Regions from separate parts of the Sporomusa sp. GT1 genome, predicted to be linked through region 4. Evidence: riboswitches for the same ligand, from Rfam matches in the RefSeq annotation. Region 4 holds a riboswitch; each other region holds the start of a gene.
The links. Region 4 has a riboswitch for S-adenosylmethionine ahead of GT1_RS17485 (PLP-dependent aspartate aminotransferase family protein). Riboswitches for the same ligand answer to the same signal wherever they lie in the genome.
Positions count from the first base shown of each region.

Region 1: linked by a shared signal. The riboswitch ahead of GT1_RS17025 (MetQ/NlpA family ABC transporter substrate-binding protein) and the one ahead of GT1_RS17485 (PLP-dependent aspartate aminotransferase family protein) in region 4 are both predicted to bind S-adenosylmethionine.
Region 2: linked by a shared signal. The riboswitch ahead of GT1_RS21360 (homoserine O-acetyltransferase) and the one ahead of GT1_RS17485 (PLP-dependent aspartate aminotransferase family protein) in region 4 are both predicted to bind S-adenosylmethionine.
Region 3: linked by a shared signal. The riboswitch ahead of metK (methionine adenosyltransferase) and the one ahead of GT1_RS17485 (PLP-dependent aspartate aminotransferase family protein) in region 4 are both predicted to bind S-adenosylmethionine.

Region 1 is NZ_BMBX01000019.1:16,300-23,609, reverse strand. It holds gene purD (phosphoribosylamine--glycine ligase) at 1-842, shown strand, start outside; gene GT1_RS17035 (DUF456 domain-containing protein) at 911-1,423, shown strand; gene GT1_RS17030 (TetR/AcrR family transcriptional regulator) at 1,440-2,030, shown strand; gene GT1_RS17025 (MetQ/NlpA family ABC transporter substrate-binding protein) at 2,078-2,899, opposite strand; SAM riboswitch class I at 3,039-3,143, opposite strand; gene GT1_RS17020 (YerC/YecD family TrpR-related protein) at 3,334-3,639, shown strand; gene hisZ (ATP phosphoribosyltransferase regulatory subunit) at 3,654-4,835, shown strand; gene GT1_RS17010 (HDOD domain-containing protein) at 4,828-5,355, shown strand; gene GT1_RS17005 (D-2-hydroxyacid dehydrogenase) at 5,368-6,324, opposite strand; gene hisG (ATP phosphoribosyltransferase) at 6,534-7,199, shown strand; gene hisD (histidinol dehydrogenase) at 7,196-7,310, shown strand, end outside.
Region 2 is NZ_BMBX01000044.1:8,657-15,966, reverse strand. It holds gene GT1_RS21375 ((2Fe-2S)-binding protein) at 1-417, shown strand, start outside; gene GT1_RS21370 (xanthine dehydrogenase family protein subunit M) at 414-1,262, shown strand; gene GT1_RS21365 (xanthine dehydrogenase family protein molybdopterin-binding subunit) at 1,287-3,581, shown strand; SAM riboswitch class I at 3,697-3,806, shown strand; gene GT1_RS21360 (homoserine O-acetyltransferase) at 3,914-5,116, shown strand; gene GT1_RS21355 (homocysteine synthase) at 5,200-6,486, shown strand; gene GT1_RS21350 (hypothetical protein) at 6,602-6,769, shown strand; gene GT1_RS21345 (LysR family transcriptional regulator) at 7,046-7,310, shown strand, end outside.
Region 3 is NZ_BMBX01000003.1:217,537-224,846, reverse strand. It holds gene priA (primosomal protein N') at 1-1,986, opposite strand, end outside; gene GT1_RS22510 (hypothetical protein) at 2,086-2,214, opposite strand; gene GT1_RS06675 (heavy-metal-associated domain-containing protein) at 2,227-2,454, opposite strand; gene metK (methionine adenosyltransferase) at 2,653-3,840, opposite strand; SAM riboswitch class I at 3,910-4,018, opposite strand; gene coaBC (bifunctional phosphopantothenoylcysteine decarboxylase/phosphopantothenate--cysteine ligase CoaBC) at 4,071-5,273, opposite strand; gene rpoZ (DNA-directed RNA polymerase subunit omega) at 5,283-5,489, opposite strand; gene gmk (guanylate kinase) at 5,532-6,149, opposite strand; gene remA (extracellular matrix/biofilm regulator RemA) at 6,168-6,434, opposite strand; gene GT1_RS06645 (YicC/YloC family endoribonuclease) at 6,485-7,310, opposite strand, start outside.
Region 4 is NZ_BMBX01000021.1:16,996-24,305, reverse strand. It holds gene GT1_RS17505 (HlyD family secretion protein) at 1-514, opposite strand, end outside; gene GT1_RS17500 (PadR family transcriptional regulator) at 517-885, opposite strand; gene GT1_RS17495 (YezD family protein) at 1,027-1,359, opposite strand; gene hydE ([FeFe] hydrogenase H-cluster radical SAM maturase HydE) at 1,383-2,429, opposite strand; SAM riboswitch class I at 2,602-2,699, shown strand; gene GT1_RS17485 (PLP-dependent aspartate aminotransferase family protein) at 2,783-3,928, shown strand; gene GT1_RS17480 (TatD family nuclease-associated radical SAM protein) at 3,976-4,578, opposite strand; gene GT1_RS17475 (DUF2292 domain-containing protein) at 4,606-4,959, opposite strand; gene GT1_RS17470 (ABC transporter ATP-binding protein) at 5,036-5,920, opposite strand; gene cysK (cysteine synthase A) at 5,975-6,919, opposite strand; gene nifB (nitrogenase cofactor biosynthesis protein NifB) at 7,085-7,310, opposite strand, start outside.

The sequences.
Region 1 (7,310 bases), on a different contig from region 4:
CAGACGGTTTGGCAGCCGGCAAGGGTGTTGTGGTAGCCATGACGGTGGAGGAAGCGGTTGCTGCCGTCGATATGATGATGCGGGACAAGGCTTTCGGCAGCGCCGGTAATTTGATCGTTATTGAGGAATATTTAGAGGGTGAGGAAGCCTCCCTGCTGGCCTTTACCGACGGCTTTACGGTAGCTCCCATGGTGGCGGCTCAGGACCATAAACGGATTTTTGACAATGATCAGGGGCCCAATACCGGTGGTATGGGAACCTATGCCCCGGCGCCGGTGGTAACTCAGGCTGTGCGGGAGCAGGTGACGCGCGAGGTGCTGCAGCCGGTGGTTGACGGGCTGCGTCAGGAAGGCATTATCTATAAAGGCTGTTTATACGCCGGTTTGATGATTACGGCCCAGGGGCCAAAGGTCATTGAATTTAACGCCAGGTTTGGTGACCCTGAAACACAGGTGGTATTGCCGCTGCTGGATAGTGATTTGGTGGATATCATGGAGGCCTGTGTCGGGGAGCGGTTGGCTGATGTAACCATAAATTGGCGGCAGGAAGCGGCCGTTTGTGTTGTGCTGGCGGCTGCGGGGTATCCGGGCGATTATACCAAGGGGAATGAAATTACCGGTATTGATCAGGCGGAAAAGCAGGGCGCGATGGTTTTTCATGCCGGTACCGGCAGCAAGGACAACCATATTGTTACCACCGGCGGCCGGGTGCTGGGCGTGACTGCCGTAGCCGGTGATATTCGTGCGGCGGTAGAGAAGGTATATCAGGCTGTACCTGAAATCAAATTCGCGGGAATGCAGTACCGCAAAGATATAGCCCACCGGGCGTTTAACCGCAAATAAGCTAAGAGGGAGATTGCCACGCATATTAGGCAGATTGCTGGCAACCCGCTCGCAAAGGAGTGCATGGTTTGGATGCAGGGTTAATAGCCATTAATCTACTGGTTATAGCCATCATTGCTGTTGGCATTGGTATGACGGCAATTGGCTTGCCTGGCAACTGGCTCATATTTTTTACGGCGCTGGGGTATGGCTATACAGAAGGCTTCGTGCATATGAGCAGTACCGTGCTCTTGCTGCTTTTGGGCGCATTATTGCTGGGCGAACTGGCTGAATTTATAGCAGGAGCGCTGGGGGCCACAAAAGAAAATGCATCCCGTATGGCTATCGGGTCTGCCTTTTTTGGCGGCATTGTCGGCGGTATTGCCGGCACAGGCATTATGCCGGGACTTGGCTCGATTGCGGGGGCCATCACCGGCTCTTTTGCCGCCGGTTACCTGGCGGAGTATGCCGCTACCGGCAACCGGGAGAAAGCGGGGCGGGTTGCCAAGAGTATCATGATTGGTCAGGCATTGGGATTGATTTTCAAATTAGCCATGGCTATCGGCATGGTGGTTTTGATCCTTTCCAAACTGGCTTGGTAAGGACAGGAGGAAACTTATGAAACGCCGGCAAATACTTGATGCTGCCTATACTGTTTTTTCCCGCAAAGGCTATCATCGCGCCACGGTTGACGAGATTATTGCCTTAGCCGATACCGGTAAAGGCACAGTATATAACTATTTTGTCAATAAGGAACAACTTTTTTATACCTTGATTAAGGAACGCAGTGCCGGTTTTGAAGCTGAGTTGGATACCATTGCTGCTCTTGCCGAACCGGCGCTGGATAAAACCAAGAAAGCCATTCGTGTTTTTCTGGAGTTTTATGTGCAAAATGCGGATTTGTGGCGGGTGCTCATGCATGAGATGCGCGGGTTAGGCCGTGAGGAACCGTCAAGCTTTACCGAGGCGGAGCGGGAAAAATACCGGGAAAGGTTTGTTCACACTATCGGGACATTGCAGCGGATCTTACAGGAAGGAATTGATCAAGGTACTATCCGCCAGTGTGATGTGCACAAAGCCGCCCATGGTTTGTTCAGTGTTATTGTGATGATGGTGTTTCAGGGGTTTGTTGGCGGAGAACAGGATTCTATTGATAGTACGGCCAACAGCATTGCCGATATTTTTATGTACGGGATAGTTAACCGTTAATAAAAAAAATGAGTCCGGGGATTTCCCCAGACTCATTTTTTACTTCATTAAAATGCCGGTACAATAGCACCTTGGTACTTTTCATTGATAAATTTCTTAACTTCTTCGGAGGTTAAGGCTTTGGTTAATTTTTGGATTTCCGGGCGGTTTTCATCGCCTTTGCGGACGGTAAGGATATTCACATAAGGGGAGTCTTTTTGTTCAATAAACAAGGCGTCTTTACCGGGAACCAGCTTGGCCTCCAGCGCGTAGTTGGTGTTAATGACAGCTAAAGTCAGATCATCCAGGGAACGCGGCAATTGAGCAGCTTCCAGTTCGCGGACTTTTACATTTTTGGGGTTGGCGGTAATGTCGCTGACGGTAGCGGTAACGCCTGCGCCGTCTTTAAGTTTAATAATGCCGGCCTTCTCTAGGAGTGCCAAAGCGCGGCCGCCATTGGTGGGATCGTTCGGGATGCCAATTTCTGCGCCGTTTTGCAGGTCATTCAGGTTTTTAACTTTTTTAGAATAAATCCCCATGGGTTCGATATGTACGGCAGCAGTATAGGTTAGATCCAGTTTGCGCTCGGCGCTGAACTTGGTCAGGTAGGGAATGTGCTGGAAGAAGTTAGCATCAAGTTCTTTTTCCGCAACAGCCATGTTAGGACGGACATAGTCGCTCATTTCTACCACAACCAGATTGATGCCTTCTTTTTCCAGAATGGGTTTGATGACAGCAAGAATTTCAGCATGGGGCAGAGGGGTTGCGCCTACTTTGATAGTCTTTTTCTCAGTTGCTGAAGGGGCAGGGGTTTCTTTACCGCCGCACCCGGCAAGGAGAGTGGAGAACGCCAATAAAGCGGCAAGCAATAATAAGGTAATCTTTTTCATGACATATTCCTCCTAATAGTAGTTACTTTACTAATGACACCAAGGTAAGACAATGTTCTGGCTAAAAAAAGCAGGTCAGCCTCCTCCCGTAAAAATAGTGAAAGCCATTTCGGCAGTCCGAAATGGCTTGTTGTCCAGTTCTTCATCTGCCAGGAAAGTATCCTGTGGAATTGGCACCGTTCGCAAATTGCGATGGTTGCCGCAGCGTCATCGGGCCATTCCCTCAGCCAGCTCTTGATGAACAATATGTAATTTATGAAATTTATATTAGCACCGATAGGTATGTCTGTCAATAAAAATATAATTAAATTAGTAAAAATGAGTAAAATAGTAAAAAGTTTTAATTCGATAAAGCTGGAAAGGAATAAAGAAGGAAAAAACAGGTGTGTAGCGAATAGATAGTGTAAGCAAGTATTTACAGGAGGCGTAATAGTATGACCGCAAATCCCAAATTGAAAGATGCACTTACCGACCAGCTGTTTCGGGGGATTTTATCGCTTAGCAGCGAGGAAGAGTGTTACCAGTTTTTTGAGGATGTATGCACAATCGGCGAACTTAAGGCGATGGCGCAGCGGCTGGAAGTGGCGCGGCTGTTAAAGGCAGGCGTCATTTATGACGATATTGTTGCCGCTACCGGTGCCAGTACCGCAACCATCAGCCGGGTTAAGCGCTGCCTTTATTATGGAGCCGACGGTTATAAAGCTGTGTTGGCCCATCTGGAGGAAAACAAGGCTGAGTAGAATGGAGTGTTAATATGAACAAAAATTTTGTACCGCAAATTCCGTATGGGACGCGGGACTTGCTGCCCCGGGAAGCCAAGCAGAAGCGGATTGTCGAGGGGGCACTGGCCGATCTATTTTCCTGCTGGGGCTATGACGAAATAGTAACACCGACCTTTGAATATATGGAAACACTGGCAGTGGGCACAGGCAGCAACATTCAGCAGCATGTATTTAAATTTTTTGATAAAAACAACCGGATTCTGGCACTCAAACCGGATATGACAACCCCGATTGCCCGGGTGGCGGCAACCAGACTGAAGGAAATGCCGTTGCCGCTCAGGCTGTTTTATCTTACCAATGTCTTTCGCCATGAGCAGGCGCAGGCCGGCAGACAATGCGAGTTTTATCAGGCCGGGGTGGAGCTGTTAGGTGCGCCCGGTCCGGCAGCCGATGCCGAAATTGTGGCCCTGGCGGTAGAAGCTATGCTGGAAGCCGGGCTGACCAATTTTCAAATCGGCTTAGGCCAGGTGGATTTTATCAACGGCCTGATGGCGGAAAGCCAGTTAAGCCCCGAGCGCCAGCAGCAGATCAAATCCGCCATGGTTACCCGCGATTTAGTTGGGCTTGGCGAACTGCTTTCACAGAGCGGACTTAAGCAGGCAGCGCAAGAACTGCTTAAGCAAATTCCGCTTTTGCATGGACGGGAGGATATGTTAAGCAGAGCCTACCGGTTGGTCAGCAATGACCTCAGCCGGGCGGCGCTGGATAACCTGGCCGATATTCACAAGCTGCTTGCAGGCTATGGTGTCGATCAGTATGTCAATTTTGACCTTGGCATAATTCGTGACTTTGATTACTATACCGGCATGGTATTTGAGGGCTATACGCCGGGACTGGGCTTCCCGCTGTGCGGGGGCGGGCGTTATGATACGATGCTGGCTTCACTGGGGGTTGCCAACCCGGCGACAGGTTTCGCCATGGGAATAGAACGGATGCTATTAGCTCTGGAGCGCCAGGGGATTGGCGTCAGCGTGCAGGGTAAAGATGTATATATTGCCTGGACGGAAGGTAAGCTGGCGCAGGCCATTGAAGCGGCTAACCAATGCCGGCGGCAAAGACGCCGGGCAGAACTGGCGCTTGCTGCCGAACCGCGGGCGGTGGCGGAAGCAGTGGTTCGCACCCGGGGCTATGAGGAATTGATATATATTGAGTAAACGGATAAAACAGGTTGTAGCGGCGGTCACTGCCCGGATTAGCGAAACAGACAGGCAGTTTGTGGAGCGGTATTTAGACCCGGCGGCAGCCGCCTTCTTTTGGCAGATGAACCTACCTGACCAGCGGCATGCTTTGAATGTAGCCTACACAGCCGGGGAACTTGCCGCTAAGGAAAAGGATGTTGACCAAGAATTACTGCTAACATGCGCGCTGCTTCATGATATCGGCAAGATAAAAGGGGATGTCAGCGTTGCCGATAAAATCATTACCGTAATTTTGGATACCCTTGTGCCGCGCTGGGCCAAAAGCTGGCAGCGACTGGGGCGGGGTGGCAAGGTAGCCAATCTCCGGCATGCTATGTATATCTATTATCATCATGCCGCCCGGGGAGCAGCTATGCTCGAGGCGGCCGGGCTTGACAGGCGGATAACCGGGATCGTGGCCAGGCATCATGAAGCGCCGGCAGACGGCGAACCGGTAGAGCTTACACTGCTCAGAGCGGCTGACAGCCTGAATTAGTCTCTCAAGGTACTAATAGCCTTTGACTTTGTCAACCACATTCAGCATTTCACGCCCCTGGATAAAGCGGGTAAGATTATCGGCAAACAGCTTAACGGAGCGGTCAAGATAGGCCGGTGACAGGGCGGCAACATGCGGTGTAATGATAACATTGGGCATGCTCCATAACGGACTGCTCTCAGGCAGCGGTTCACAGGCAAAGACATCCAGCCCGGCACCGGCAATGAGGTTTTGCTCCAAAGCGGTGACCAAATCATTTTCATTGACAATAGCCCCTCTGGCGATATTGAAGAAATAAGCCGAAGGCTTCATTGCCGTAAAATGCTGCAGTCTAATCCGGTTTTGCGTGCTTTCGGTCAGCGGCAGGGCGGTAACCGTGAAATCGGCCTTGGCCAGCATTTCCAGCAGACTATCATCATCCGGCGGATACAGTTTATCTACAAATAATTCTGTGGTGACCTCCTGCTTGCTGGCAAGTACCGTCATCCCCAGCGCCTTGGCCTTTTTCGCAATCTCGCGGCCGATAGAGCCTAAACCGACAATGGCGAGGGTACTCCCGTGCAATTCACCGGCGGGAATGCGTTTCCACTGCCGGGTCTCCTGCTGGCGGAGACTGACGGTAAGTCCCCGGCTGAAAGCCAGCATCATGGCCAGCACATGTTCCGATACCGGGATACCATGGATACCTTTCGCGTTTGTCAGGATGGTGTCTGCTGCCTGAATTTCAGGAAACAGCAGCTTTTCCACTCCCGCGCTTAGGGCATGAATCCATTCCAGGTGAGGAGCAGCCTGGTATAAATGACGGGTTTCCATCCAACCCCAGGTGACTAAGATATGGCAGGAGGGCATATGCTCGAGAGCATTTGCTTCATCGGTAACAAGTATAGTAACATTTGGCTCGGCAGCCAGAATAAGCTCCCTATGGCGGTCGGCAAGCGGGTTGAGCACGACAATATTCAGCGCAGACATAAAGAACCTCCTTATTGCGTTACGCTTGGTACGGTTAGTATCCTGCCAAATACTTCTACATATGCAGGCGGTTTTCCTACCTCACCCGGAAAGATTGCCGGATATCGGGAAATAAAATATAGGAGCTATTGACCTTTATAATATATCGTGTTAGTATATTATCTAATTAATACTTTAATATGATAAAGAAGGAAAATAGGAGGCATGACATGACCTCAAATGATATGGATTATCTGACAATTGCCTTGCCCAAAGGCAAGTTATTTGACCTCTCGGCCAATATGCTGGCCAAAATCGGCTATACGGCCGAAGGTCTCAGTGAGAGCTCGCGCAAACTGGTCATTACCAATGAAGCGGAAAAAATCCGGTTTATTATCACTAAGACAGCTGATTTGCCCACCTATGTGGAATATGGCGCCGCCGATATTGGCATTATTGGCAAAGACGTGCTGCTGGAAGAAAACAAGGATGTTTACGAGCTGCTGGATTTAAAGTTTGGCTTTTGCCGGATGATGGTAGCGGTGCCGCAGGCGCTCAAACAGGAGAAACTGAGCGATTACGCCCATATGCGGGTGGCCACCAAATATCCGCGGGTGGCGGAAAGCTTTTTTCATAGTATTGGCATTCAGATGGAGATTATCAAGCTGAACGGTTCGATAGAATTAGCACCCATGGTAGGCTTGGCTGAGATTATTGTGGATTTGGTGGAAACCGGCCGGACGCTGAAAGAGAATAATTTGGTGGAAGTTGCGCAGATTCAGCCGGCAACCGCCAGATTTATTGCCAACCGGGTGAGCTTTAAAATGAAATTTGACCGGATCAATAAAATGGTGGAAGGATTAAAAGAACTGGTAGAGAGTGAGGCCAAAGCATGAAAACAATATTCAGCAGTTTTTTAAGTAAAGAGGAAATGGCGGAAATATTGGAAAAACCGTCTTTTGACAAAGTAGTTTTGGGTACAGGAGCCCAAAACAGAATAAAAGAAC
Region 2 (7,310 bases), on a different contig from region 4:
AGGCTGCTTGACCTGTTGCGGTTAAAGCTGAAACTGACTGGTGCCAAAGAAGGCTGCGGTGAAGGCGAATGCGGTGCTTGCACCGTCATTATGAATGGCGAAGCTGTTAATGCCTGCATGGTGCTGGCCTATCAGGCCAGAAATGCCGAAATCCTGACAATTGAAGGCTTGGCGTCTGACGGTGAACTTGATGCTGTGCAGCAGGCCTTTGTCCAGCATGGTGCCGTACAATGCGGCTACTGCACACCAGGCATGGTTATGAGCAGTAAGGCCTTATTAATGAAAAATACCAAGCCAACCGAAGCTGAAATAAGAGAGGCCCTTGCCGGGAACCTTTGCCGGTGCACCGGTTATGTAAATATTATTAAAGCAGTTAAGTCTGCTGCCGACGGGTTGAAGGGAGGCCAAAGCAGATGACCGGCTATGCGATTGCGGGTTTTTCCAAGCTGGAGGATGTTTTACAGGAACTTGCCCATGCCCCGGCTCAAACGGTATTTATCAGCGGCGGTACTGATTTTATCAATAATAGCCTTGGAAATAATGCCGGACTGGTGATCGATCTTTCCCAGGTGGCAGAGCTAAAGTATATTAAAGACTTAGGTTCTGAAATCAGGATCGGCGGCGGCACCACCTTTGCTGCTATTGCAGCCAGTCCGGTTATTAAAGCCAAAGCCGGTGCTCTGGCACAGGCGGCAGGTCAGGTAGGTTCGGTGCAAATAAGAAACCGGGCAACAATCGGCGGCAATATTGCCAGTGCCTCACCTGCCGGTGACAGTCTGCCGGTGCTGGCAGTCTATAATGCCGGCATCCATACTGCCGGACCGGAAGGAGCGCGTGTCCTAACCCTGGAACAAGCCCTAATCGGGCTTCAGGCGAAAGAATTAATAACTGAAATTGTTATTCCGGTTGCTGCCGGGAGCCGCAGCGGGTTCGTAAAAGTTGGCAGTCGGTCTCAGGTGACCATTGCTAAGATGAGTTTGGCCGCCCAGGTTATTTATGACAGCAGTAAAAACATGATTGTCGAGGGCAAGGTGGCTATGGGCGCTCTGGGCAAAACGCCGGTATGTCCGCTTGCCATTCAAAAATTTTTCAGCCAGCAGGTAGTTGATGAAAGTTTTGCTGCCAACTTAACATTGCTGTTGGCCGAAACGGTAGATGAGATGATAACAGGCCGGGCTTCCCATCCCTACAAAAAGGCAGCCGTGAGGGGATTGGCTCATGACTTGACCGGTCTTTTGTTTGCCGCTTGCAACAGGAATTAAATTATTTTGTCAGGAGGGAACGTGATGGCAGACAAACCGGCGCGTAATTTCAAATATGTCGGCAGGTCAATACCCATCGAAGATGGAGCAGCCAAAGCAAGCGGGCAAATCCGGTATACCGGCGACATGGCTATCGACGGGATGCTGCATGCTCACCTGGTATTCAGCCAGGTTCCGCATGGGCGGATTAAGAATATTGACATTTCCGAGGCCATGGCTGTGCCTGGCGTTGTAAAGATATATATGCGTGACAATGCGCCGCAAATCAGATTTAACTCGCAAGTATGGTTTGCCGGTCAGAATGCAGTTGAAGATCAGGAGCTATTCCCCGAGGTTGTTCGTTTTATTGGTGATACGGTAGCGGCGGTGGTTGCCGAAACCAAGGCGGCGGCCCTAACTGCTGCAAGTCTCATAAAGACTGACTATGAACTCTTGCCAATGGTTATTAATCCGGAGGATGCCCTCAGCGGCCAGGTTGCTGTCCATGACAGCGGCAACCCGTTTTTTACCATGGAAACCAGCTATGGCGATACGGCAGCTGCCATGGCGGCACCGGAAGGCATAGTAGTCGAAGACCGGGTAGAAACTCCTAAAATTCATCATGCAGCTATGGAAAATCACGTATGTATTGCCGCACCGGATCATCGAGGGAGAATAACGGTGCATAGTCCCTGCCAGATCGTATATTCTGTGCGGCTTATTGTGGCCAAAGTCCTGGGGCTGCCTTATCATAAAATCCGGGTTATCAAAACTCCCATCGGCGGATCTTTTGGTGGCAAGCAGGAAATAACCCTTGAGCCGTACTGCGCCTTCTTTGCCAAAGATTTGAACAGGCCGGTAAAGATAGAATTTGATCGGTGGGCCAGTATAATTGCCACCCGGACCAGAACCAAGACCATCGGTTATGTAAAAACCGTGGTAAGTCCTGAAGGCAAGATCATAGCGCGGGACATGAAGCATATTATCGATACAGGGGCCTATACTTCCAATGGCCGTGTCATTTGTTATGCGATGGGCAAAAAGCTGTCCAGGCTGTACCGTATTCCCAGCCAGCATTATCAGGCCATAGCCGTGCATACCAATACGGCCATAGCAGGAGCGGCGCGGGGCTATGGATCGCCGCAGGTGCAAACCATTGCCGAGATCAATCTGGATAATGTGGCCAGGCGTTTACAAATGGACCCTGTTGAATTTCGGCTGAAAAACCTGGTACACCCCTTTGACGCTGATCCGGGCGGCGGGCCTAATCTGGGCAATGCCAGGATTATCGATTGTGTGCACAAAGGCGCCGAGGCTTTTGGCTGGCGTGAGAAATGGAACAGGACTAAGCCTGAGGGGCGATGGCAGACCGGTGTAGGCATGGCTTGTGCCACCCATGGTAACGGCTATTACGGAGCCTACCAGGAATTTGGCACAATGACGATAAGAATGCTCGAAGACGGCAGTATTATGCTTAATGCCGGCTTGCACGACCTGGGCAATGGCACGGTAACCGCCATGAAACAGATTGTGGCCGAGGTGCTGGAGGTTGCGCTTGATATGATTGAGGCGCCTGAGGCTGACACTGATATTAGTCCCTATGATATCGGCTGCCAGGCCAGCCGGGTTATCCACGTTTGCGGCGCCAATGCCATGCAGGCTGCCGAGGAATTGCGCAGCCTGCTGATCCGGGAGTCGGCCAAAATTTTTCAGTGCAGTGAGGAAGAGGTATTGCTTGAAAATGGCATGGTCTATACCAGCCGCGAACCGGAAAAGAAAATCAGCTATGGACAAATGGCGGCTGCTATTCAGCAAAAAAATCAGGTCGAGCTTATTTGTACCATTACCTATCGATCCCCGGCCAACCCCGGTTCATATGCTGTAAACTTCGTCGAAGTGGCTGTGGACACTTATACCGGTTTTGTCAAGGTGGTGGACGTTGTAGCCGTACATGATATTGGCCAGGCCATCAATACCGGTTTTGTAGAAGGGCAAATTCATGGGGGTGTGCAAATGGGACTGGGGCTGGCAATCAGCGAAGATATTGCTTATGACGCCCGGACAGGTGTTGCCGGTGGCGCTAGCTTTAGTAAGTACCATCTGGTTAATGCACCCGATATGCCGCCGGTCAGAGTCCTCTTAATTGAAGAGGGCGAAGAGCATGGACCATATGGAGCTAAAAGTGTGGGTGAACTTGCAACAATCCCCGTCACGGCGGCTACCGTAAACGCCATTAACCATGCGCTTGCCGCCAACTTCACAATTCTGCCGGTTACCCCGGATAAAATTATGGCAATGCTTACGGCCCGGCAGGCAAGTAACCGTACATTACTTCGGTAGTGTCAGGTTTTGGGGAGTGCGGATGAAAAACTGTAACATTGTACCCCGGATATACTTGACAAATGTATCCTGGGTTAGGTATCATATATACATCTACCAATAAATTAATATTGAACTCTTATCCAGAGAGGTCGAGGGACTGGCCCGATGACACCCGGCAACCGGCGCAATGCGCAGTGGTGCTAATTCCAGCAGGAATCAGTAGATATTCCTGGGAGATGAGAGGGGCTTTATGTATGCCGGTTTGCCCCCTCTTTGCAGAGGGGGTTTTTTATTAGCTCTTCTGCATGAAAACAGTTAGGTCTAATCATTATAGTAGGAGGGAGGATATCATGGTTGTTACCTTTTTTCCGGGGTTTAGATGGCGGCCGCAACTTAAGCTGGCTCAAGTTGCGACACCTGAGCAGCCGCTGGATTTAGTTCAGGGCGGTTGTTTAGAGCAGGTTACAGTAGCTTATGAAACCTACGGCCAGCTGTCAGAAGGACGCGACAATGTAATTTTGGTGGCGCATGCATTAACCGGTGACAGCCATCCTGCGGCGCATGACCAATATGATGAGCAGGGCTGGTGGGAACCCTTAATTGGCCCAGGCCGGCCGCTTGATACCACCCGGTTTTTTGTTATTTGTGCCAATGTGCTTGGCGGCTGCCAAGGGACTACCGGCCCGTCTTCGCTTGAGCCTGCCACCGGCAAGCCTTATGGCATGAGATTTCCGGAAATTACCGTCAAAGATATGGTCCGGGTCCAGAAACGGCTGCTGGATATATTAGGGATTGAGCACTTATCCCTGGTGGTGGGAGGCTCAATGGGCGGGATGCAGGCAGTGCAATGGGCGGTTGATTATCCTGGCTTTGTGGATGCAGCGATTGTCATTGCCGCACCCGGCTATTCCTCGCCGCAGGCTATTGCTTACAACCGTGTAGGCCGCCAAGCCGTCACGCTTGACCCCGCGTGGCAAAATGGCGACTATTACGGCAGTCCGGGACCCAAGCAGGGTTTGGCCGCTGCCCGGGCCTTAGGGATGATTACCTATCAGAGCGAGTTGTCTATGTCATATAAGTTTGGCCGGCGGACGCGGGCCGGACAATTTGAAATTGAAAATTATCTTGATTATCAGGGCGAAGGCATGGTAAAAAGGTTTGATGCCAACTCGTATTTGTATTTGCTGCGAGCATTGGACCTCTTTGATATTGGTACCGGCTATTCTTCTTATGAAGCGGCTTTGGCAAGAATAGATGCCAGAATACTGGTAGTGGGAGTAAGTTCTGATATTTTATATCCGCCGCACCAGCAGGAAGAATTAGCGAAAGCCCTGCGGCAAGCAGGTGTATGCACCGACTTTGCCATCATTGACAGCCCGCATGGGCATGATGGATTTCTCATTGATTTTCATTTGCTCAGGCCCATACTGACCAATTTTATTAATAAAGTTCTGCCGGTTTCTGCCGCGGTACCTATTAGGCAGTGGATTAAGTTCAGAGCATCCAGCCTGGCTTATTTGGGGGCCAGGCTAGTACCGGACGTTTCCGTGTAAGGCAGCAAGCCCGGCCAGTGTAAGACAGGGACATTTCCTAAGCGATATTTATATACAAAATACATATAAAATGAGGGATGATTATGACATTGCCAGAAAATCTACGTTTTGATACCCTGGCCGTACACGCCGGGCAGCAGCCTGACCCAACAACCGGTTCGCGGGCAGTACCGCTGTATCTGACTACCGCATACAACTTCCGGGATGCCGACCATGCAGCCGATTTGTTCAGTTTGAAGGAAAGCGGCAATATTTATACCCGGCTTATGAATCCGACAAATGATGTATTTGAACAGCGGATAGCCGCGTTAGAAGGCGGTGTGGGGGCGCTGGCCTTTGCCTCAGGCCATGCGGCCATTGTTGCAGCCATTGTCAATATTGCCCAGGCCGGTGATGAGATTGTCAGTTCCTCGACATTATATGGCGGAACGTATAACCTATTTGCCCACACGTTGCCGCGGTTAGGGATAAAGGTTAAGTTTGTTGATCCGAGCAAGCCGGAAAACTTTGCCGCTGCCATTACGCCCCAAACGAAGGCAGTGTATGCTGAAATCATCGGCAATCCCAAGATCGATGTGCTGGATTTGGAGAACGTAGCTGCTGTAGCGCATAACCATGGTTTACCGCTGATGATTGACAGTACCTTTGCTACTCCGTATTTGTGCCGCCCAATTGATTTTGGCGCCGATGTTGTAATCCACTCGGCAACCAAGTTTATTGGCGGTCATGGCACCACTATGGGCGGTGTGGTTATTGACGGCGGCAAATTTGACTGGGGCAATGGCAAGTTCCCGCTGCTGTCAGAGCCGGACCCCAGCTATCATGATATGAAATATACCGAAGCCCTTGGCAAGCTTGCATATATTATCAGACTCAGGGTGCAGGTACTCCGGGATGTTGGCGCCTGTCTGAGTCCGTTCAACAGCTTTATGTTCCTGCAGGGTTTGGAAACGCTGCACTTGAGGCTGGAACGGCACAGTCAAAATGCACTGGCTGTTGCCAACTATCTGGAGAAGCATGAGCTGGTATCCTGGGTCAGCTATCCCGGGTTAGCAAGCCATCGGGATCATAATCTGGCGAAGAAATACCTGCCCAAAGGAGCCGGTGCCATAATGACTTTTGGCATCAAAGGCGGCCTGGAAGCCGGACGCAGGTTCATTAATGCACTCCGGTTATTCTCGCTGCTGGCTAATGTAGGTGATGCTAAATCACTGGTTATTCATCCGGCCAGTACCACCCATTCCCAGTTATCATCCGAGCAATTGGCCAGTGCCGGCGTATCTGATGATATGGTTCGCCTCTCTGTCGGCATTGAAGATGTAGCCGATTTGATTAATGATTTAGCGCAAGCCTTAGCCGCCAGCAAGTAGTGAAGCTCCCTCCTATAGCCGTAAGGAATCCTATGTATGCCTAAGGTATATTTTACTGGTAAAGTGAATAAGGTATACAATAAAGGTAGATTTACGGTATATAGGAGGAAGAGTTATGCAGGCTTTACTTACGAGAATCCTTGGACTCTGGCACTTTGGCAGCCCTTGTGAGACAGTTAAACCAGAAGTGCTGGTGGACAAGCGGGCTAAAGTTGTGCCGCTTGCCGCCAGCAGAGATATAACGAGGACCCAGGCGTTTTGGGATAAAGCAGTTCCGTCCTAGTGGTCCGTCTACGTGGAAAGTGTAGTTAGAATACGCGGGAAAAGTTCCGCGAAGTTATTATGATTTCAGCGTATACGGGTCACTAGGCTGGCTGCGGACTAACCTGCTCGAAAAAATCGCTTCTGACAGCGGTGGTAAGAGCCGGTTAGTCTTTTTTATTCATTATGTATTGCTGCAGCATAAAATAGCTTGACATATTCATAATGTGCCATCCATAGTATAAGGTAGAGGCCTTTTCCGGCTATCTACCTTATTAATAATAGGAGTACATGTGTTGTGGATCTTCTTCGCTTAACTTACTTTATAGAGGTGGCAGAGCAGCTGAGTTTTACCAAAGCCGCCAAAGTACTTCATGTTTCCCAGCCTTCAATCAGCAAGATGGTGCGTAGCTTAGAGGATGAGCTTGGGGTTACGCTTATCGACCGTTCGGCTCGCCGGATTAAACTGACAGATGCCGGGCAGACCCTTTATGAACGTGGCTGCAGGATCCTTGAATCACTTAAAACGGTAGCTTCCGATTTGGATGATTTAACAAAAGGAC
Region 3 (7,310 bases), on a different contig from region 4:
CGCTTGCGTCAAGAGCGCAAATGTCCGTTCGGCTGCCCGGAAGTCGGGCAGATTAAGCGCAGTATCTGCCGAGATAATTCCAACTGCCGTTACATTAGGAATGTCGTGACCTTTGGCTACCATTTGTGTGCCTAACAAAATATCATACGTTCCGGCGGCGAAAGCCGCTAATATTTTATCATGTGCCATTTTGCCTCTGGTGGTGTCCTGATCCATACGCACAATTTTTGCCGCCGGAAATAATGCGGTAAGTGCCTCTTCCACCTTCTGGGTACCGGCGCCAAAATAACGGATATACCGGCTGCCGCATTCAGGACAAGTATCAGGCACAGTATGGCGTTCCTGACAGTAATGGCAGCGAAGGCTATTGCCGGGGGTGTGATATACCAGTGAAATATCACAATGTCTGCATTTGAGCACATGGCCGCATTCGCGGCACAGGACAAAGGTAGAATAGCCGCGCCGGTTAAGCAGGATAACGGCTTGCTCCTTTTTTGCCAGGGCTCTGGCTAACATCTCCTGCAGCGGCAGTGAAATGACGCTGCGGCGTCCTTGTGCCAATTCCTGGCGCATATCAACAAGCGTAACTTCCGGCATTGGCACATCATCAACCCGTTTATTCATAGAGATTAATGTATGGGTGCCGTTAAGTGCCTGGAAGTAAGTTTCTATCGCCGGGGTAGCGCTGCCCAGTACCAGGGCTGCACCGGCCAGTCTGGCCCGGATTAAGGCAACCTGCCGGGCATGGTAACGGGGAGATTCTTCCTGTTTGTAAGTAAACTCATGTTCTTCATCGATAATTATTATGCCCAGATCGCGGGCAGGTGCAAATAAGGCCGAACGTGCACCAACAACAATGCCAGCCTGGCCGGACTGGAGGCGGCGCCAGGCATCGTGCCGTTCGCCGACTGATAGTTTGCTGTGGATAACAACAACATCATTACCAAACGCTGCCCGAAAACGGGCGACAAGCTGACTTGTCAAAGCAATTTCCGGCACCAGGACAATGGCTTGGCGATTATGTCGCCGGGCTTCAGCGACAGCCTTGATATAAATAAGAGTCTTGCCGCTGCCGGTAACGCCGTGAATCAAAAAAGATTTATGCGTCCCGGCTTTAATGGCTGGAATTATTAGCTGTAAGGCGTGCTGCTGCGGTTGTGTCAATGATACCTCGGCAGCCTGCTGACAGACGCTGTCATAGCTGTTGCGGAGCACCGGTACACTGCGGCTGGTAATGAGCCCTTGTTCTGCTAATTTTTTCACAGTGGCTTGCGTAATATTAAGGTGGCGCAACTGGGGCAAGGCAAGTTCATTATTCTGCAGGAGTGCCTGCAAAAGCCGGCGCTGGGCTGCCCTGGTTTTGGGCAGCATTTGCTCAGCTTGAGCAGCAGTTTCCTTGCTGACAGCCAAGTTAATAATTGTCGTTGTACTGGCTTTGCCGCGTGTATTGACAGTATCTGCATGAATAATTAGTTTATGTTGTAAAAAAAATTTTATCATAGCATCTATGTTACCGGGAAGTTTGGCAAGATCTTTGAGACTAACCGGACCATGAGCATAAATATAGGTGAGTGCCTGGCGGTATTCCTCCGGCTTGTTGGCGAGCAGAATGGCTGCCGCTTCATAATCCATTGCGGCAGATGCCTGATAGGCTTTTTGCGTTTTTACTCCCGACAGGCCGGGAACGAACAGACGCATGGCTTCGGCCAGTGAACTGAGATAATACTGGCTTATCCATTTGGCTGTTTTCAACATATTGTCATCAAACCAGGGGTAATCATCAAGTATAGCAAGGATGGCTTTTAAGCCTTCCGTACATTCGGGTTCCAGACCGACAACGAACCCTTCTACCTTCCTGTTGCCGAACGGAACTAGTACGCGCCAGCCGATAGTGATCTCAGGTAAGTGAGCTGGAATAATGTAGGAAAAAGGCTTAGTAATGCTGCGGGCAGGGATATTTACAATAATTTGAGCGGTGTTTGCCATTTTTTCTACACCTGGCTTTCTTTTCTTAAGGATAAAGAGAAGGGGACTATGCAGTCCCCTTTGTTAGCTAACATATATATTTATATTCGCTTTTCAGTGTCAAATACCTGCTACCGGTTTTTCGGGATCATGAGCGGCCATTTCCCAATCTAGCCCGGTGTCCATTGGCAAACGTTTAAAAAAACGCTTAATCCGGCGCTTTTTCAGCGGTGAAAAATGGAGCTTCATATGTCAGACTCCTCAACCTTGAATTGAATAACCGAGTGATTGTAAGGTTTCTTCAATATATCCGCTAGAAGTCACCGATGCATCATGGCTGACAGCAATTTGCTTAGAAGCTAAGTCTACTTTTACGGAAGAAACACCATGAAGGTGGGACAACGTATGCTCAATACGGTTCCGGCAATGGTCGCCTTTGAGGCCCCCAACACGGTAAACGGATTGTGTGGTATTTTTCTGTGTGGCCAATGGAATACCTCCCTTTTTACTGAATTGAGTCTCCAGCAATATTAGTATTACCATTGGCCACTAATTAATTAATATTTATCCGATGACTAAGATTCAGATGGGGTTAAAACTTCATCTGAATCAAGTCTCCATTTATCCGCTGACTGCCCTGTCTAAGATTCTCAACCTCTTTTAGTTGAATCCCAAGAACGGTTACTCTTATATATTGGCTTCTTTGCGAAGCATATCGGCTTTATCGGTACGCTCCCAGGGCAAATCTATGTCAGTGCGGCCAAAGTGACCGTATGCCGCTGTTTGACGGTAAATGGGGCGTCTCAGATCCAGGGACTTGATAATGCCGGCAGGTCTTAAATCAAAGTGCTTGTTGATCAGTTCGACAATTTTGCTCTCGTCAATTTTCGCGGTACCAAAGGTTTCTACCATGACCGATACCGGCCGGGCAATACCGATGGCATAGGCTAATTGTATTTCGCACTTATCGGCCAAGCCTGCTGCGACGACATTTTTGGCTACATAGCGGGCAGCATAGGCAGCAGAACGGTCCACTTTTGTGGGATCTTTGCCGGAGAAAGCGCCACCGCCGTGGCGAGCCATGCCACCGTAGGTATCGACGATAATTTTGCGTCCTGTCAGTCCGGAGTCACCTTGCGGGCCGCCTACAACAAACCGGCCGGTAGGATTGATATAGTATTTGGTTTGCGCATCTAACAGTTCGCCGGGAACCATCGGAATGATAACTTTGGCGATAAGATCTTTTTCAATGGTTTCTCTGTCGACTTCCGGGCTATGCTGGGTTGAAATTACGATAGTATCAATGCGTAACGGTTTACCATCCTCATATTCAACAGTTACCTGGGTTTTTCCGTCCGGACGGAGATATGGCAGCTCGCCGTTCTTACGAATTTCAGAGAGGCGGCGGGCTGTTTTGTGAGCCAGGGCGATGGGCAATGGCATATATTCCGGAGTCTCGTTGGTAGCATAACCGAACATCATACCCTGGTCACCGGCACCAATCGCTTCAATGGCATCCATATTGCCTAACTTGGCTTCGAGAGCTTTATCAACGCCTAAAGCAATATCTGCAGACTGTTCGTCAATAGAAATTAACACACCGCAGGTTTCACCGTCAAAACCATATTTGGCACGGGTATAACCAATACTTTTAATGGTTTCACGAACAATTTTGGGAATATCTACATAGCAGTTGGTCGTGATTTCACCTACCACATGCACAATACCGGTGGTAACCAATGTTTCACAAGCTACCCGGGCATTGGGATCATGAGCCAGAATTGCGTCAAGTACGCTGTCGGAAATTTGATCGGCAATCTTATCTGGATGGCCTTCGGTTACAGATTCAGATGTAAAAAGTACACGTTTTACCATAGTGCTGTCCCTCCTAAATTCTATATTGCAAAAAGAAAAGCCTCCGCAAGGGAGGCGTGATTGTTCTCACTCCCATCTTGCGGTTTATCCGCCGGAATTGGCACCGTTTTTAGTAAAACTACTAAAATGGTTGCCGCGGTTTCATCGGGCCAGTCCCTCCACCAACTCTTGATGAGTATAGCATATGCAATTTAACAACAAAAAGATTTTAATCTAAATACAAAAAAAAATCAAGTATAATTTGTCAACATTACACAAATTTTGTCAATCAGAATTTCAGCCACCTGGCGTTTAGTAAGCTGCGGCAGTTCTTCAATCAGGCCATTTTTATGTATGACTCTGACAATATTTGTGTCTGTATTAAAGCCGGCTCCCGGTAAAGTAACATCATTGGCAACAATCATATCAAGATTCTTCTTAATTAGTTTCTCTTGTGCATGACTTAAAAGCTCTTGCGTTTCGGCTGCAAAACCGATTAAGAGCTGATGCTTTTTACGCTCGCCTAATTCGCGCAAAATATCAGGATTTTTGACCAGGGATAAGGTTAGAGTATTGCCGGTTTTTTTTATTTTTTGGTCTGCTGCCGTCTCAGGCCGATAATCAGCCACAGCGGCGGCTTTGATTACAACATCGACAGTATCAAACTCCGCAAGAACAGCTTCACGCATTTGCGCGGCAGTTTCAACTTTTTTGACAGTTATCCCCGCCGGACAGGCAAGACTTGACGGACCGGAAACAAGAATAACTTCTGCGCCGCGCGCTGCGGCGGCTTCGGCAAGAGCATATCCCATTTTGCCACTCGAATGGTTGCCAATATATCTCACCGGATCAATGGGTTCACGCGTGCCGGCAGCCGTAACCAGTACCCGCTTACCGGCTAAATCCCGGTTGCCTTGCAGCAGGGATTTAACTTTTTTTACAATATCCGCCGGTTCAGGCAAGCGGCCGGGGCCATCCACACCACAGGCTAACATGCCGGAGGCCGGTTCTACTATATGATAGCCAAGTCCTGCCAGTTTGTTTAAGTTTTGCTGGGTAATTGGGTTTAGATACATGTTGGTATTCATGGCTGGAGCCAAAATTATCGGTGCTTTGGTAGCCATGACGGTGGTTGTAAGCATGTCGTCGGCTATGCCGTTTGCTATTTTGCCGATAATATTGGCTGTTGCCGGCGCAATGAGGAATAGATCAGCGCGGCTGGCCAGTGCAATATGCTGCACATTCCAGGTTTTAGGCTCTTCCCACATGTCGGCAACCACCGGGTTGCCGCTAATTTCGCGAAAAGTGAGCGGTGTGACAAATTCTGTAGCCGCTTTTGTCATGATAACATAGACCGTATGCCCGGCTTTCTTTAACCGGCTGACAATTTCAACTGCTTTATAGGCGGCAATGCCGCCGGCAACTCCGATAACGATAGTTTGGCCTGATGACATTGCTGACTCCTATTTAATGCCGGTTTTGGTGCGTTCGTAGGTAATTTTACCTTGAGCCACCTCTTCCAGGGCAATTGTCACCGGCTTATTGGATTTAGACTCCACCAGTGGCTGTTGGGCATCCATAATTTCCCGAGCCCGTTTGGCAGCTAAGACAACCAGTGTATATTTGCTGTCAACCTTTTTCACTAATGTATCTAAAGACGGATTAATCATAGCATATCCCCTTGCCTAATTTATTTGCTGTGCCAAGTTTCGTTAGTTACAACGTGCCTGGCAAAGACTATCAATTAAATCGGTATTGCGTTCTGCCCGATGCTTTTCGGCGGCAATGATTGTTTCCACTCTTTGCACAGCTGCCGCTACTTGATCATTTACTACAATATAATGATAGTTATGCGCCTGAGCAAGTTCGGCGCTGGCACAATGCAGGCGTTTTTTGATGACTTCCAGGCTGTCAGTACCGCGTTTATGAATTCTGTCAGCAAGCTCATCCAATGAGGGCGGGATTATATATATATATACACCTTCCGGAAATTTTTCTTTTATTTTCATAGCTCCCTGGGTATCTATTTCCAGTACGACATCATATCCGTTTTTTAACTGTTCAAGCACATAGTGGCGTGGCGTCCCGTAAAAATTGCCGTAGACTTCGGCCCACTCCAGCAGGTCGTCGTTTTCAATCATGGTTTGAAAATGATCTTTGGCAACAAAAAGATAATTTACTCCGTCAGCCTCTCCCGTCCTGGGTTGGCGGGTAGTAGCCGATATAGAGTATTTTAACTGGGGATTGCTACGCAGCAGCTCGCGGCAAATGGTGCCTTTGCCGGTACCCGAAGGACCGGATACAACTAGTAGTATTCCTTGCTGCGGCATGGCTCTAACTCCTTTCCCTTATTCGGCAGTGTCATCGCTGGTGTCTTTGCTTGTTAACCGGTGAGCTACTGTTTCAGGCTGTACTGCCGATAAAATAACATGATCACTGTCGGTAATGATTACAGCGCGGGTCCGGCGTCCATATGTAGCGTCGATAAGCATACCCCGGTCGCGCGCTTCCTGAATAATGCGTTTGATGGGAGCTGATTCAGGGCTAACTATGGATATGATCCGGTTAGCCGACACAATATTGCCAAAACCGATATTAATTAATTTTATGTCCATTAAGACTCCTCCTATAAATTTATAGGCCACTTAGACGTAATTCTCCTATATTACTCTATGTTTTGGATTTGCTCTCTGACCTTCTCAATTTCACTTTTAATTTCAACAACAATATTGGCGATGGCAGAGTCATTTGCTTTGGAAGCAATTGTGTTGGTTTCCCGGTTTATTTCCTGAACAATAAAATCCAGCTTGCGCCCTACGGCGTCAGGCGAGTTTACAGTTGCCCGGAACTGGGATAAATGGCTTTTGAGCCTGACAATTTCTTCAGTGAAATTAGTTCTGTCAGCAAATATAGCCGATTCTTGCAGCAGTCTGGTTTCGTCAGGTTCTGCCCCTACTGCGGCCAGCAACTCCCGCATACGGTTTAATAGCTTTTCCCGGTAATCTACAAGAATCTGCGGTGCTCTCTCCTCTACAGCCGCAATATAGCTGCTGAGCTTGTCTACCCGCTCCAAGAGGTCGCGCTCAATATTTGCGCCCTCGGCTTCACGCATTTTCATCAGATTGGCCACTGCCGCCTCAATAGCCGCCGCCAGCTTGGGCCATAACTGTTCTACATCTTCGGCGATTTCTTCCACTTTGAAAACTTCAGGATATTTGGATAAGTGGTAGATGTTATCAGTTGCCGGTATTTCCAACAGACCGGCTAATTCTCTCATTGCATTATGGTAAGCCATCGCCAATTCTTTGTCAACCCTTACCGTACGTTTCTTTTCGCCATATTCATCAACCGTAATAAAAGCGTCCACCCGGCCACGTAAAATGGTACTGGCAATGCTGCGGCGGATCTTATCTTCCAGACTGCCCAGATTTTTCGGCATACGGATAACAATTTCGTTGTAGCGGTGATTTACCGCTTTGATCTCAATGATA
Region 4 (7,310 bases):
ATTCACCTGCTGCATGATATTGTGCCTGGGCAACAGACAGATTGGCTTGCGCTGTGTCCCGTTGTTGCGCGGAAACAGCGCCTTGCTGATAAAGCGCTTCGGCACGTTCATACATTTTCCTGGCATTTTCTAAGTTTGCCGCCGCTTGTTCTGTAGCAGCCCCAGCCTGAGCCAGTTGCTGCGGCCGGCTGCCGGCCTTGACGCCCGCCAGTTTGGCCTGAGCGACAGCCAGACTGGCTTTAGCCTGAGCCACTTGCACCTCTAGCTCCTTACTGTCCAGTTTTGCAATCACCTGACCGGCCTGCACTTCATCGCCTTCCTGAACCGGCAGTTCGTCCACCCTGGCCGAAATTCGCGAACTTACGGTAACAATCGTCCCTTTAACTCTGGCATCATCGGTTGAGACTACACCGGCGTATTTGATCCACCACCATAATCCCCCGCACAAAACGATAGCGAGAACAAGTCCCGCCACAGCCATAAACTTCTTTTTCGTCACTTTTTTATGACCCATTATTATTCCTCCCTGCCCTCACCAAACAAATCCCGGCGCAGTATCTGAAGCTTGCGTTCCGACTCATTAATTCTTTGCCTGACAATTTCCCGCAGGGTCGGTATATAGGACACACCTTGCTCAGTAATCGAATATACCCGCTTGTTTCGGGTATCAGGCTTATCCCAGCTGCCAACAATGTAGCCGCGCTCCTCCATCTTCCGCAGTAACGGGTACAAGGCATTGGGATTGGGTGAAATCATACCCAAAGTACGGCCTTTAATGAGTTCCGCAATTTCATTTCCGTAAGCCGGACTTTGTTCCAGGATCGTGAGTATATATAGCCCGACAAGAGCCTTGACTCTTGTCTTATATTCATTGTCCTTAACCATTCCGTAAAGCCTCCTCATCGCATTGAATTGCAATATTATTAATTTTAATAACATTAATTTTAACATCTTTTTGTTTAAATTACAAACCCCTAAAAAAACATACGGCGATGAACTATAAGCAGTTCATCGCCGTATGTTTCTTTAAATTCCGTCGCCATGAAGGCCGGTTAATTTTCCTACCCGGTATTTTTCGGTTCTTTCCACCTGCATAATCTGCCCTGCCTGGATTTGCATAGCCACTTTTCCATATTCCATGCCGTCAACTGACTGCAATATCCGCATTCGCACCCCAGTGGCAGCTGCTGCAGTTTTACCTGCGCCCTTCGGCGGCTGTTCGCCTATCCGGATTTTTTCCAGTTTCTCCATTTGAATAATCCGTGAATCCTGGAGTACCAGGGTAACAGAACCAAAATTAATATGTTTCACAGCTTGCTCAATCAACGCAAGCACTTCCTCAGAAATATGTTTATTCATACGCTCATTCCCTTCCAGTGCTGCTAAGCCCGCTTTACCCGGAAACCGTGCGTTTCAGCTACCTTGCGGCCAATACCCTGAATTTTGCCGGTAATACACGAACGGCAATGAGCCGGCGTGTCGTTGATACAAATCTTCCCCGGGTAGAGCAAATACAGCTGCCGGTATTCGCCCTCGGTAACATTGGGCATCACTACATTGGCCCCCCGTTGCAGCGCCAGTACCCGTCCCTGCGGGTTCAAAGACTCCATAGCGGTTGTCGCCGGAATATTAATATCCGGTAACAGCAGCCGGGTCATAGCCATCACCTTGGTGCTTAATTCAAAAGTACCGCCTGCCTCTTTGGCTAACGGCGTGTCCGGATTAGGAATAAACGGACCTACACCAATCATGTCCGCATCCATGCTCTTGAAAAACAAAACATCATCGGCCAGCGATTCAACAGTTTGCCCCGGTATACCGACCAGAGAACCTGTTCCCAGCTCAAAACCCAGCTCTTTTATGTCCTGCAGGCATTTTACCCGGTTATCCCAGCTCATGCCCGGATCGAGTTTTTCATACAATGCTTTGTCGGTAGTCTCAATTCTGAGCAAATACCGGTCGGCACCGGCATCACGGTATGCTTGATATACCTCACGGGTTTTTTCACCCACACTCAGCGTAATCGCCAAACCAAGTTCCTTGATTTTTTTGATAATATCAACCATGGCAGCCACATCAAACCATTCATCTTCGCCTGACTGCAGCACAACCGTGCGATAACCGTATGACTTGGCTTTGGTTGCAAAATCAAGGATGGTTTCCGGTCCCAGACGATAACGGTTTACCTTTTTATTATCCCGCCTTAGACCACAATACAGACAGTTTTGTTTGCAGGTGTTGGAAAACTCAATCAGCCCACGCAAATGTACCTCGTCGCCCACATACATTCGGCGCACCCGGTCGGCGGCAGCAAAAAATTCCGCTTCGTATTCGGTATCTATCAGCAGCGCAACAATTTCATCTTTAGTAAGCTCATGGGTTGTTTCAGCTTTTTTTATTAATGCCAGTATATCTTTTTTATCAGTCATACTGTTACTGCCTCCCCGTATTCCCAAAATAGTTATGCCTGTTGAAATCATGATATCCGGTTTTTCAACCGGCGTCAATATCAAGCAGGCAAGCAGATAAAAAGCATAAAAATATCTATTGACAAATTGTATTAAGTATGCAAAAATAAAATCCAATAAAATTAAATAATTAAACTTATCGAGAGTGGTCGAGGGACTGGCCCTATGACACCCGGCAACCGGCAGCAATGCAAGGTGCTAAATCCAGCGGAGCAATCCGGAAGATGAGTTATCAGCGCATACAGGCGACTCTTCTTACGGTGGAGTCGTTTTTTTGTTGCCTGCCGCAAACACAAAATAGGAGATGATATGTTATGAAATTTGCCACCAAAGCCGTCCACGCAGGTCTTGTCACCGATAAAACCACCGGTGCCATCAGCACTCCCATCTACCAGACAACCACCTTCCGCCACCCTGAACTCGGCCGCAGCACCGGCTATGACTATTCCCGTACCCAGAACCCTACCCGTAAGGCGGCGGAAGAAGCCGTAGCCGCCCTGGAGGAAGGACATGCCGGCTTTGCCTTCGCTTCAGGCATGGCTGCCATTTCGGCAATACTGATGCTGTATCAGCCTGGTGATCATCTGATTATTACCGAAGACTGTTATGGCGGAACCTATCGCATTATGGACAAGATATTCAGCCAGTTCGGTCTGACAGTTACTTTTGTCGATACCAGCAGCCTGGAAGAGGTGCGCCAGGCACTGCAGCCTGCCACGAAAGCCATCTTACTGGAAACACCCACCAATCCGCTGATGAAAATTGCCGATATCCGGGCAATAACGGCTATCGCCCGTCAGCATACCCCACAACCGGTGCACGTCATTGTGGATAACACCTTCCTCTCCCCCTATTTCCAGCAACCGCTAACTCTGGGCGCCGATATTGTCTTCCATAGCGGTACCAAATACCTGTCAGGCCATAATGATGTGGTCTGCGGTCTGGTAGTTGCCGGTGACCCCGCGCTCTGTGAAAAAATCGGGTTTATCCAAAACGCTACCGGCGCCATCCTTGGGCCGCAGGACAGCTGGCTTTTACTGCGGGGGATCAAGACACTGGCAATCCGGTCACGCCAGCACGAAAAAAACGCACAGGCTGTCGCCGAGTGGCTTACCACCCATCCCAGTGTTACCAAAGTCTATTACCCCGGCTTAGCCAACCATCCCGGTAAAGAAATCCAGGACGCCCAGGCCTCTGGCTATGGCGGCATGCTGTCTTTCACCGTAGACCATCCCCGCCTGCCTGCCCAAGTGCTGCGCAAGGTAAAAGTCCTCCAGTTTGCCGAAAGTTTAGGCGGCGTTGAATCGCTGATCACCTTCCCAGCAGTCCAGACCCACGCCGACATCCCGGCCGACATTCGTGAGCGCTTAGGCATTAGTGACTGTCTCTTGCGCTTGTCTGTCGGCATTGAAGATGTGGAAGACATTATTGCCGATTTGGCCCAGGCGCTGGAACAGTAAGATAGAAATGAGTCAGAAATTTTTTCTGACTCATTTCTATCTCTAAATTATGATTGATAATGCCGGACTCTAAAATCAACACCAATTCTGTTGGCAATCTCCCGGCAGGACTGGATATTGTCATCAGACATAACATCAACAACAGACAGTACTACCTGGGGAATATACTTTTTGCATTTAGCAGCAAACGCAAGCATAGCCTCATAGGCTTTTTCACCATAATCGGATTGGCATAATTCCTGATATTCTTTATTGTTTTTTGCATTCATGCTAATAGAAACAGCATCCACCAGCCCTGCTAACTGTGAAGTGATATCCTGCCCGCAAATCAAATTGGCATGCCCGTTTGTGTTTATGCGAATAGGTATATTATATGTATTTTTCAAACATCTGCATATTTCAACAATATCATAAGTTCGCAGCATGGGTTCTCCATATCCGCAAAATACAAACTCCCGGTACTTATAGATATCCCTGGCTTGAATATCTGCCAGAACTTCACTGACCGTAGGTTCCCGTTCCAGCCACAGATTCATTCCCCGGGAAATACCTTCCTGATTATTTCTCACGCAAAAAGTACAATTATTGGTACAGCGGTTGGTAATATTGATATATAAAGAGTCTCCCCATTCATACGTAATCGTCATCATCACCCCCTTTTTTCAATCAACTATGCCTTAGATACCATCTCCGTAAATTCCTTCCTGTTCGTTAATCCGCCGTTTTTCGGTTTTCTCTATCTGTTCCACCTTGCCATCTTCAATTCGGATAATCAGCTGCCCATACATCAGACCTTCAAGCTGAGCAATGATTTTAGGCTGAAAAGAGTGCTGTCTTGCTGGAACATCCTGTACTATATAGCCGGATTTATTTTTAGCGGTAAAAATAAATTTTTCTGTTCTCTCCATTTTAATCACATAGCCGTCCTGCACTGTCAAAATTAAGTGCCCATACTTAACCGTATGAAGCGAATGACGGATCAACTCCATAATTTGCGGCAACAAACGTTTCTTGGAACTTAACTTTTCCACATTACACCCCCGAATTAATTATTATCGACAAATCATCAGCCAAACAAGATGCAATGCAAAAGTGTACTGATTCAGTTTACAATGCTGCCGACGCAGATATGGATTCAGCCACATTTTTTCCAGATAACTTCGTCTTGCCAGCGGTGAAATGCTCGGTTTGCAGTAATTCCCAAATTTTGTGCCGAACCCAGCCAAAGTCGGCTGATGAACGGATACCATCACGCGGTCTTGGCAGATTAATCGTAACAATTTCTTTGATTGTTCCGGGATTTGCCGTCATTACAGCTACCCGGTCTGCCAGAAATACTGCTTCATCAATACCATGTGTAACAAAAACAATGGTTTTCCTGGTTTTTTCCCAAATGCGCAACAATTCTTCCTGCAGAACCTCCCGGGTCTGAGCATCAACGGCTGCAAACGGTTCATCCATAAGCAAGACCTCCGGATCATAAGCCAATGCCCTGGCAATAGCTACGCGCTGCTTCATGCCTCCGGACAATTCATGGGGGTACCTGTCCTCAAAGTTTTTCAGGCCGACTAATTCAATATACTGCTGACTGATTTCCTTGCGGTCTTTTGACGGCACCTTTTTTATTTCAAGCCCAAATTCAACGTTTTTTCGCACTGTTCGCCAGGGAAACAACGCATACCCCTGCATTACGATGCCACGGTCCAAAGCCGGACCGTCAATCAGTTTACCATCCATATATATTTCGCCGGAGCTGGGGTGAGCCAAACCGGCAATCATGTCCAGAAAAGTTGATTTCCCACAGCCGCTTGGGCCGACAATAGCTAAAAATTCTCCTTGTTTAACAGTAAGATCCAACTGTTTAATTGCTTCAAATTCTGTAGCTGTTTCGTTTGGCTTGCGCTTAATTTTGAATACACGCCGGATATTGCGGGCAATGATTTTGTCATCTGCACCAAAAATCTCTGTTGGTGCTATTTGATTGCTGGACATCCAACTTCCTCCTTTATTGTCTATCGTCAAACTGCAATCCAAGCAGTATCGAAGCTATAAACTTGATCCTTCATTTTCTGCAAAAAGTATGGTGCTAAGATACCGCTCGCCGGTATCCGGCAAAATAACCACAACCAATTTCCCCTTATTTTCCTGTCTTTTGGCTACCTGCAGGGCGGCAAACGCCGCTGCACCGGAAGAGATACCGACCAATACACCTTCTTCCTTAGCCAAACGCTGTGCGGTAGTAATAGCTTCTTCATTCTTCACTTTAAAGATTTCATCAATTACATCCAAGTTCAGTACATAGGGAACGAAACCTGCCCCAATTCCCTGAATCTTATGAGGGCCGGGCTGCCCACCGGAAAGAACAGGGGAATCTAAGGGTTCAACCGCGACCACCTTGATATCAGGATTGCGCTGTTTGAGTACTTCGCCCACACCGGTAATCGTACCGCCTGTGCCAACACCGCCAACGATAATATCTACTTTACCGTCTGTATCCTTCCATATTTCGTCTGCGGTAATGGCCCGGTGAATTTCCGGATTAGCCGGATTATTAAACTGTTGCGGCACAAATGAATTTGGCGTCACAGCAGCTAATTCTTCGGCTTTTAAAACAGCGCCTTTCATGCCTGCTGCGCCGGGAGTGAGCACCAGTTCCGCACCGTATGCTTTCAACAGGCTGCGCCGTTCCACACTCATGGTCTCCGGCATGGTCAGGATAAGCCGGTACCCTTTGGCAGCGGCAATGAAGGCCAGGGCAATGCCGGTATTGCCGCTGGTAGGCTCGATAATTACCGTATTTTCATTGATAAGTCCCTTTTCCTCAGCGTCCTTAATCATGCTGAAACCGATGCGGTCCTTAATACTGCCGCCAGGGTTAAACGACTCCAGTTTAGCCACGATTTCCGCCTGAGCTCCGGCTGTTACCTTATTCAAGCGCAGCAATGGCGTACCGCCAATTAAAGCAGTTATACTGCCGGCAATGTTAGACATACTAACACATCCCCTCTACGAATTTATTCAAAAATAATAACAAAAAAAGGCCAAAGTACATCCTTGCGGATAAATACCTCAGCCTTCAGCCTCTCTGATCAGCCAAATTTTGGAATGTTATTGTATTTAAATTATACTGCCCGTAACCTATTTGTCAATAGTTTCCTACTGATTTTCTGCCGCACCCTGAGACTGCATTTGAGCTGCTGCATAGCGAAGACCTGCTTCTACTGTATCGCAGTATTCTGAGATAAAAATCCCCTTATCTCGCAACCGCTCTTTCGCATGATAGCCGATACGCATTGTCAGTACCGCATTACAATCTTTCAGCGCCTCAATAATCTTCTCCCTCCCGCTGTCCCCAGCCTCGGCATCACACTCTGACATCCCG